DNA from 4 places in the Streptomyces sp. NPDC014991 genome. Region 2 is predicted to be linked to each of the others. Evidence: riboswitches for the same ligand, from Rfam matches in the RefSeq annotation. Region 2 holds a riboswitch; each other region holds the start of a gene.
What was found. A riboswitch is a leader RNA that binds a small molecule or an ion and turns the genes downstream of it on or off. The one in region 2 is predicted to bind cyclic di-AMP.
Positions count from the first base shown of each region.

Region 1: another riboswitch for cyclic di-AMP. It lies ahead of ACF1BE_RS15645 (peptidoglycan DD-metalloendopeptidase family protein); the one in region 2 lies ahead of ACF1BE_RS25490 (C40 family peptidase).
Region 3: another riboswitch for cyclic di-AMP. It lies ahead of ACF1BE_RS21335 (transglycosylase SLT domain-containing protein); the one in region 2 lies ahead of ACF1BE_RS25490 (C40 family peptidase).
Region 4: another riboswitch for cyclic di-AMP. It lies ahead of ACF1BE_RS04085 (M23 family metallopeptidase); the one in region 2 lies ahead of ACF1BE_RS25490 (C40 family peptidase).

Region 1 covers NZ_JBIBVY010000008.1:203,380-205,568, forward strand. The annotation lists gene ACF1BE_RS15640 (SGNH/GDSL hydrolase family protein) at 1-198, opposite strand, end outside; gene ACF1BE_RS15645 (peptidoglycan DD-metalloendopeptidase family protein) at 451-1,365, opposite strand; cyclic di-AMP (ydaO/yuaA leader) riboswitch at 1,371-1,525, opposite strand.
Region 2 covers NZ_JBIBVY010000018.1:53,283-55,471, reverse strand. The annotation lists gene ACF1BE_RS25495 (ATP-binding protein) at 1-224, shown strand, start outside; gene ACF1BE_RS25490 (C40 family peptidase) at 390-863, opposite strand; cyclic di-AMP (ydaO/yuaA leader) riboswitch at 866-1,003, opposite strand; gene ACF1BE_RS25485 (hypothetical protein) at 1,440-1,745, opposite strand; gene ACF1BE_RS25480 (ATP-dependent Clp protease proteolytic subunit) at 1,754-2,189, opposite strand, start outside.
Region 3 covers NZ_JBIBVY010000013.1:105,391-107,579, reverse strand. The annotation lists gene ACF1BE_RS21340 (HAD family hydrolase) at 1-509, shown strand, start outside; gene ACF1BE_RS21335 (transglycosylase SLT domain-containing protein) at 544-1,032, opposite strand; cyclic di-AMP (ydaO/yuaA leader) riboswitch at 1,036-1,216, opposite strand; gene ACF1BE_RS21330 (polyprenyl synthetase family protein) at 1,807-2,189, shown strand, end outside.
Region 4 covers NZ_JBIBVY010000002.1:21,692-23,880, forward strand. The annotation lists gene ACF1BE_RS04085 (M23 family metallopeptidase) at 1-997, opposite strand, end outside; cyclic di-AMP (ydaO/yuaA leader) riboswitch at 1,010-1,174, opposite strand; tRNA gene ACF1BE_RS04090 (tRNA-Met) at 1,472-1,545, shown strand; gene ACF1BE_RS04095 (dihydrofolate reductase family protein) at 1,593-2,189, opposite strand, start outside.

The DNA.
Region 1 (2,189 bases), on a different contig from region 2:
GGGGAGCTGGTCCGCCATGACCTGGTCCAGCAGTTTGCCGCGCACGGCGAGGTTGGTGTACTGGAAGTCGCCCTCGGGACGCCGGTCGGCGAGCAGCACCGCGAACCGGTCTGCCCAGCCCACGAACGCCCCGTCGGGACCGGGGTCGCCGACGCCCTCGGTGAAGCTGTCCCCCACCGCTACGTACGACCCGATCACTGATCTGTTGTCATTCTTCGAATCGTCTGCCACGTCGGATCATGATTCACCTTCCGGTGTGACCTACGCGACCGTAAGCGGGGGTTGACGATCGGTGAGATGAGCCACTCCAGGGATCGCGCCCATCACGGAATAGGGCGGCCGTCAGGCGCGTTGAACGCCGCACAACCGGAACACCGAAGGCCGGGCCCCGAGTTCGGGGTCCGGCCTTCGGTGTGCGTGTCAGGCAGGTGGTGCGGAAGGGGCCGGGCGTCAGCCCACGGCGAGGCCGTGCCGGCGGAGGTAGCCGACCGGGTCGATGTCGGAGCCGTAGTCCGGCGTGGTGCGGATCTCGAAGTGCAGGTGCGGGCCGGTCACGTTTCCGGTGGCGCCGGACAGGCCTATCTGCTGGCCCGGGGAGACGCTCTGGCCGGCCGAGACGGAGAGCTGGGAGAGGTGGCCGTACTGGGCGTAGTAGCCGTCGTGCAGCCGGATGACGACCTGGTTGCCGTACGCGCCGCCCCAGCCGGCGGAGACGACGGTGCCCGCGGCGACGGCCTTCAGGGAAGTGCCGGTCGGGACGACGAAGTCGACGCCGGTGTGGTAGCCGCTGGACCACATCCCGCCGGCCACGTGGTAGGCGGTGCCGGTGGCGGCGCCGGCCACCGGGAGGGTGTAGCCGGTGGAGGTGGACGTGGGTGCGGATCCGGAGGACGGCGCCGCCTGCGCGGACCGGGCGGACCGGGTGGACTTCGGGGCGGCCGGGACGTGCCGCGGGGCGGCGGTCTCGGTGCGCGTCCGCGCGGCCTTCGCGCCCAGGCTGAGCTTCAGGCCCGGGTGGATCAGCGACGGATCGGCGCCGACGGCCTGCCGGTTGTCGTCGTAGAGGCGCTGCCAGCCGCCGCTGACACGCTGCTCGTCGGCGATCTTCGAGAGGTAGTCCCCGCTGCGGACCGTGTAGGTGCGCAGGCTCGTGCCGGGCTGCGCGGCGGTCTTGTCCGCCGTGTCCGGGAGGGACTGCACGGTCTTTCCGGACACGGCCTGCGCGGGGGCCGCGGCCTGCGCGGCGTGCGCGCCGGTGGCCCCGATCAGCGGGAGTGCCAGCGCGGCGCCACCGGTTCCGGCGGCGGCGATGGAGCGGGAGAAGCGCTGGGGCTTGGGGCGTCGGTGCTTACCCTTGGCGGGCATGGCGCGGTTCCTCTCCGGCGCCTGCGAGGTCAGCTGTCGGGTTCGGGCTGGAGCTGCCCGGCCGTGCGCTGCACGGCTGCACCCCAAAGCCTGTCGCGGAGACCGGACAGGCAGTCGTACCTGGTGGGTCCCCCGCTCCTGCCGGACGCGGGTCAAGTGAGGGGCTCCGGGCGGCGGCAGGATTCGGCGTCCCGTCCGGATTGGTGGTGAACGTAAGCGAGCGGGACGCGAGGAAACAAGCATCGGATGCCCGCTGTTCGTGTTTCGGGTGACCGGATAGGGGGTTTCATGGTCACCCTGCGTTGTTTCCGTCTCCCCCCTCCCCTCAATTTCCCTTGTGCGCACCGGAATTACGTGAACATGACGCGCGACGCACGGTCACGGATATGACGCTCCTCACTTGAGCCCTCCCCAGACCGTCCCCTTTGGCGCCGAGTTGGACGAAAAGCCGCAATTCGGTCAGCCGGCTCAGATGCGACGCAACCGGAATGCCGGGTCGCGTCCGCGTGGCCGCGCTTCTCGGTGACGTCGGTGCCGAGGGCGGCCCTGGGCAGGTGCTGGTGGCCGGTGCGGCTCGGCAGCGGGGCCGCCCTCGACGGGATACTCCTCGCGGCCGTCGAGCGGGGACTCCGAGGGCCGGCGACCGGGCAGCGGGCCGGCCGTGAGGGCCTCGGCGCCGGCGAGGGCGAGCCGCGGCCCCCAGTACGGGCGGAGCGGCTCGCCCTCGCCGGTGAGGTGCGGGGCGTGACCGCTGCCGGGCCCGGCAGGAGACACGTACGGCCCTCTTCGGCGATGTCCGCCGCCCAGACCTCACAGGTGCCGGC
Region 2 (2,189 bases):
GCATCGGCGTAACGGACAGTCATCCCCGCTTCCCGAAGAGACTGCCCGCCGCCGTGCAGCAGGACAACGGCCGCGGCATGGTCATCATCCGCTGGCTCACCGCGGAGCACGGCGGCAGACTCCGTGTCCGCCCCACCCGTGAGGGCGGCAAGACGGTCTGCATCGAACTGCCCTGGACGCTGCCGGCCGCCCCGTTACCGGCAGGCGGACCGCGGGAGCCGTGAGCGTCGTGGCCGCCCGGCCGGCTCCGTGGGGCACGTGACGGCCCCGGGCCGCCCGCGGGCTGCGGGCGGGCACCGGGGCGGCGCTACGGCGCTCGGAGCGGGCCTGGCGCCCGGAGCCGGCCGTTTCACCGGGGCCGGCGCCGCCGCTCCCGCTCCCCGGCCGGGTCAGCTGACCCGGCCGTACCAGACGCTCCTGGTCCAGATCTTCTGGAGCCTCACCACGTCACCGGTCTTCGGGGCGTGCCAGATCTTGCCGTGGCCCGCGTAGATGCCGACGTGGTACACGTTGGAACCCGAGTGGAAGAACACCAGGTCGCCCGCCTTGCGGCTGCGGGCGGAGATGTGGTGGGTCTTGTTGTACTGCTGGGCGGCGGTGCGCGGCAGCTTCTTGCCCACCTTCTTGAAGGAGTAGAGGGTCAGTCCCGAGCAGTCGAACCTGCGCGGTCCTGTGGCGCCCCACTTGTACGGTGCACCCTTCTTGGAGGCCGCGACCTTGAGTGCCTTCGTCGCCATCGTCGCGGCGGACGCGTCGGTGGCGAGGCCGGGCACTGCGATCGAGCCGCCCACGGCGGCGAGGGTGAGGGCCGAGGCCGTGCCGGCTCGGGCCATCAGCGACGGGACACGATTGAGCGCAGTCATGCGCAACCCTTCGTCAGCCGCCTGTGAAGGATGACCTGTCGGATTCGGGCTGGCGAAGTTGCCCGGCCGCGTTGCCACGGCTTCACCCCAAGGGCTGCTCGGAACCCCGCCCGTCCGCGTCGAGCAGACGAACATGTGTTCCGGCGACCCGTCTTGCCTGGGTCCTCCACTCCTGCCGATCCACTCCTGTCGACCGGTCATCCGGGCGGCGGCAGGACTCGGCGTCCGCCCGGATCGCCCCGCCGCGGTGGCGGGGGCTTGTCGTCAGTCAGGGATCTTGACCTACAACTGTCGGAAAATCCCAACGGAATCGGGGATTTGTGGTTTTACTCACCACTCACCCGTTCGGGTGGACGTCGGTGTGTTCGAGCCACCGTCAGCACCCGTGCGTATGCCCGGACCTGGGGCTAAACGCTTTCCGGCGCAGACTGAATCCACGTGCCGCACAAGTCGGGAAGCCCGAAAATCATTCTGGATGTCCATCGGATGGGCGTACGTCGTTCGGGCCGTTTCAAGTCCGGCCCGAACGGTAGGCGTCGACACGGCTTGCCCCGTCCAGCGGGTCGGGTGTCCCCCTCAGCCGACGGTGTCGGGCGGGAGCGCGACGCGAGCGGTGCGGCGCTCACCGTCCAGCACGCGCAAGGCCCGTGCCAGCGTGTCCCCGTGCAGCTCCCTCTCGCCCCGCTGGTGCATCACCTCGAGCGCGTCCCGCAGCTCTGCCGCCTTGCGCACCAGGGCCTGGGCCGCACGCAGCCCGTGGTACGTGTCCCCGTGCCGGGCCGGATTGACGCGGCCCAGCAGGTCGGCCGCCTCCAGGTAACGGTCGATCAGGTCACCTTCGGCCCGGGTCAGCGCGGGCAGCGGTGGCAGGTCCGGCGGCATCGGGGCGCTCACCTCGCGTCCGGTGCGCCGGGCGCGTCCCGGCGGCTGGGCACGATGTGGTCCACCAGGCCGTAGGCGAGGGCCCCGGGGGCGTCCAGGAAGAGGTCCCGCTCCAGATCCTCGTGCACCTGCCCGGCCGTGCGCCCCGTGTGCCGGACGAGCATCTCCGCCAGCAGCGCGCGTACCCGGGTCAGTTCCTCGGCCTCGATGAGGAGATCACTGGGCTGGCCGCGCAACGGTTCGGGCAGCCCGGGCTGTTCGATCAGCATGCGCGCGCCGGGCAGCGCGGACCGCTTGCCCGGCGCGCCGGCCGCGAGCAGCACCGCGGCGGTGGAGGAGGCCTGTCCCAGACAGTACGTCGCCACGTCGCAGCTGATGTAGCGCATGGTGTCGTAGATCGTGGTCATGGCGTGGAAGGGACCGCCCGGCGAGTTGACGTACAGC
Region 3 (2,189 bases), on a different contig from region 2:
AGGCGGAGGTGGGGCAGGTCTTCGCGGCGGTCGACCAGGACGGCGTGGACGGCCTCACGCTCATCGAGCCCGGCTACCGGATGCCCCATCCGACGCTGCCCGCGCTGCGGGTCCGCCGGCGGGACGACCTGTGGCGCGCGCCCATCAGCAAGGTGCTGCTGCGTCATGCCGCCCTGTCCGACGACGACCTGGCGGCCGTGGCGCGTGCGGTGGTGGGCTCGCTGGCGACGGTCACGATGTCGGGGCCGGGGACCGTGGAGCTCCAGCCGAGCGGGGTGACCAAGGCGACGGGGCTGGCGCTGGCCGCCGAGCGGCTGGGGATCGGGGCCGGACGGGCCCTCGCCTTCGGTGACATGCCCAACGACATCCCGATGTTCGAGTGGGCCGGCCACGGCGTCGCGATGGCCAACGCCCACGCCGAGCTCAGGGCGGTCGCGGACGAGGTCACCTCGTCCAACGAGGACGACGGCATCGCCGTCGTCCTCGAGAGACTGTTCCCGGCCGACTGACCGGGATGTCAGCAGCGCCCGCCGCCGGTGCCGGTCAGTACGCGCCGAACACGTTGTCGATCGAGCCGTACCGCGCGGCCGCGTAGTTGCAGGCGGCGGTGATGTTCGCGACCGGGTCGTAGATGTCGAACGACGTTCCGGCCACGTGGTAGGCCTTGAAGGTGGGGTCGATGACCTGGAGCAGGCCCTTGGACGGGATGCCCGCGGCCGCGTTGGAGTCCCACAGGTTGATGGCGGCCGGGTTGCCCGACGACTCGCGGATGATGTTGCGGTAGATGCCGTTGTAGGTGCCCGGGATGCCCTTCTGAGCCATGATCGCGAGCGACTCGCGGATCCAGCCGTCGAGGGTGTTCGGGTAGCCGGCGGGGGTGCCGGCGGCCGTCACGGCGGTGGTGGTGGCCGCGGCGGCGCTGGTGGCGCCGACGAGCGGCAGTGCGAGGAGGGCGGCGCCGGTGCCCGCGGCGGCGAGGGCGCGGACGAGGCGGCTGTTGCGGTGGCGGCGGTACTGAACGGCGGCAGACATGGGTGTTCCTCTCCGACGCCTGCGAGGTGAGCTGTCGGGTTCGGGCGGGGAGGCGCCCGGCCGCGCCCTGGAGAAGGCACGGCTTCACCCCTAGCCGTTCCGGCGCGGCGTGTGCCGTGCCGGAACGGCGGCTTACCTGGGTCCCCCGCTCCTGCCGTACGAATGAGTTCGTGGATGGGTGATGTGGGCGGCGGCAGGATTAGGCGTCCGCCCGACGGCCGGGAACGTATGCGAGAGCACATGTCGGGAACAAGTGCCGGAATCACACAACGCACTATTTGACCTTGATCGACGCTGTATGGGGCACTTGATCCTTTGCGGCTGCCAACCCTCAACTCGCCTATGGCGCAGGGGCTCGGGAGGGTGTGGGCGTGCGGATCGGCCGGACCGGCGCGTGACCCAATTCACGAAATAGCAAATCGCTCCAAAACGGACAAGAAGGGAATCGGGGCGTTCCGGTCCTGAAGTCCGGTGGCGGGGGAACCGGGATCGGGCGCACGTCATTGCCGCGGGTGCGGGCGGTTGGCCGAAAGGGGGCGGGCGGAAGAAGTGGAGACATTACGACACCGTAGGCAAATTACCGTTAAGTCGATAAATGTCCCTTCTTACCACCCGATCACACTCCTGCCCGCTCTGATCTGATACCGCCCAGGCTGGACCGGTGGGCGCTATCGGTGATCGAAAGAGGACCGGATACGCTGAGTTGAGTGAGGGCAGCGACCTATCGACAAACCGTGTGATCGCCAGCAGACAGCAGCAGACAGGAGACCCCTCGTGACCGTCGTCGGGCCGTTTGGGCTGAGCGTGCGGGACCAGGCTCTGGAAGCCGATGTCCAGGCCGGATTGACGGCTGTCGAGGAAGGCTTGCTCGAGGCCACCAAGAGCGAGGTCCCGTTCATCACGGAGGCCGCGCAGCACCTCGTACGGGCCGGTGGGAAGCGGTTCAGGCCGCTGCTCGTGATGCTCGCGGCACAGTTCGGCGACCCCTACGCGCCGGGTGTCGTACCCTCCGCCGTGGTCGTGGAGCTGACCCATCTGGCCACGCTGTACCACGACGACGTGATGGACGAGGCGGCCGTGCGGCGCGGCGTGGCCAGCGCCAACACGCGCTGGGGCAACTCCGTCGCGGTCCTCACCGGCGACTTCCTCTTCGCCCG
Region 4 (2,189 bases), on a different contig from region 2:
GGACCTCCAGGTGCAGGTGCGGGCCGGTGACGTTGCCGGTGGCGCCGACACGGCCGATGACCTCCCCGGTGGTGACCTTCTGCCCGGCGGTGACGTTGATCGAGGACTGGTGGCAGAACCACAGCTCGGTGCCGTCGTCGAGGGTGAGGATCGTGCGGTAGCCGTAGGAGCCGGCCCAGCCCGCCTCGGTGATCGTGCCACCGTGGACCGCCTTGATGAGGGTGCCGGTGGGGGCGGCGAAGTCGAGGCCGGTGTGGTGACCGGAGGACCACATCGTGCCCGCCTGGCCGAACGTCGAGGTGATCGTGTACGAGGAGGTGGGCAGCGTGTACTGGCCGGCCAGCTTCGCCTGCTCGGCCTGCCGCTTCTCCTCGGCCTCCTTCGCGGCCTTCTGCTCCGCCTTCTTCTCGGCCGCGGCCTCCGCCTCGTCCTTGGCCGCGGCCGCCTTTGCGGCGGCCTCCTTCTCGGCCTGGGCGGCGGCGTCCGCGCTCTGCTTCTCGGCGGCGGCGAGCGCGACGGTGGTGGCCCTGCTGTCGGCCTGGCCCTGCTGCTGCTCGGCCTGGGCCATGATCCGGTTGCGCAGGGCCTCGCCCGCGTCGGTGCCCTGCTGGTCGTCCGCGGAGGCCACGCCGACGCTGCTGAGCGCCGTGGTGGCGGTCTCCGGAACCGCGGTGGAGGTGTCGTCGAAGAGGGAGCCGACGGAGGGCAGGTCCGGCAGGGAGATGGAGACCGGCGGCTTGCCGGTGTTGGCGCTGGCCATGCCGCCCGCGCCGACCGCGGCCATCACGCCGACGCCGAGGACGGTGGAGCTGCGGGCGAAGCCGCCTCGCTGCTTGGCGACGCGGTGCCGGCCGCGGACCGGGGCGACGGAGTCCTCGGTGGGGTTCCACTCCTCCCAGGGGCCCTCGTCCGCTCGGTAGGCGTCGTAGCCGAAGGTCTCGGTCTCGCGCTGAGCCGGCACGAACGGGGTTTCTGGGGCAGGCCGGTTGGACGCCACGCGGGCGCGCTCCTTTCCTTCCTCCGCCTACCGGGTTAGCTGACGGGTTCGGAGCAGGAAGGTCTCCTACGCGCGTATACCGGTCGTGGACTCCGTGAGCTCCACGTCGGCATTCGCGAGATTCACCCCAGGGTGGTGGTTCCCCGGTTCCCTTGCGGGATTCGGCGTGTGCGCGCGGAGCCGTCGCTGGTGACGGCTGGGACGACCGCGCTGCGTTATCGAACGTTAATAGACCTGCCAGTCACTTTCCAAGCCGTTCGCCTTGATCATTACAGTTCTCCCCCGGGGACTTACCGGTCACCATGCCTGCAAACCGGGCGAGTTGACGGACGTACAGGAGTCACTCGCGGCTTTGATGGTGACTCAATCGTCATCGCACGGCGCCCGTCCGGTCACCGTCGGTGACGAACCCCGGGGGGCACGGAACCGATGTGCATCGCACCCCGCGGATGGCGTACAGTAGAGACACAACGACGCGGGGTGGAGCAGCTCGGTAGCTCGCTGGGCTCATAACCCAGAGGTCGCAGGTTCAAATCCTGTCCCCGCTACTGAAGACTCAGGGCCGGAATCCATTGGATTCCGGCCCTGAGTGCTGTCAGGCGAGCAGATGCCCGTTCGGCGCCTTGGCGAGGGCCTCCAGCTCCGGGAGCACGACGACCCGGGCGCCCGCGCCGGTCAGGACGCCCGTGCCGTCGGCCGCCGCGACGAACGTGTCGGGCTCGCGCCACGCCGTGACCACCCGGCGCACCCCGGCCCGCAGGATCAGCTCGGCACAGGGGGCGGGCCGGGAGGCGCGGCGGGCGCAGGGTTCGAGGCTGCTGTAGACCGTGGCGCCGGGCAGGCGCGGGTCGGCCGGGTCGGTCTTCGCCAGGGCCGCCTCCTCCGCGTGGACCACCGGGTCGGCGCCTTCGCGGGAGTGGCCGCGGGCCAGCTCCGTACCGTCGGCGGCGACCACCACCGCACCGACGCTGAACGCCGTCCGGGAGGGCGGGCAGAGCGCGGCGAGTTCGCAGGCGGTGCGCAGCCAGTGGCGGTCGGCGGGGGTGGGGACCGGGCCGGTGCCGGGGGCCGTGGGCTCGTAGCGCATGAGGACGACGTCCTCGATGCGGCGCGTGTCGGTCAGGCGCAGGCGTCCGCCCTGGTAGGCGCCGGGGCCGAACAGGCGTGGGGCCGCGGGGTCGCCGACGAGGAG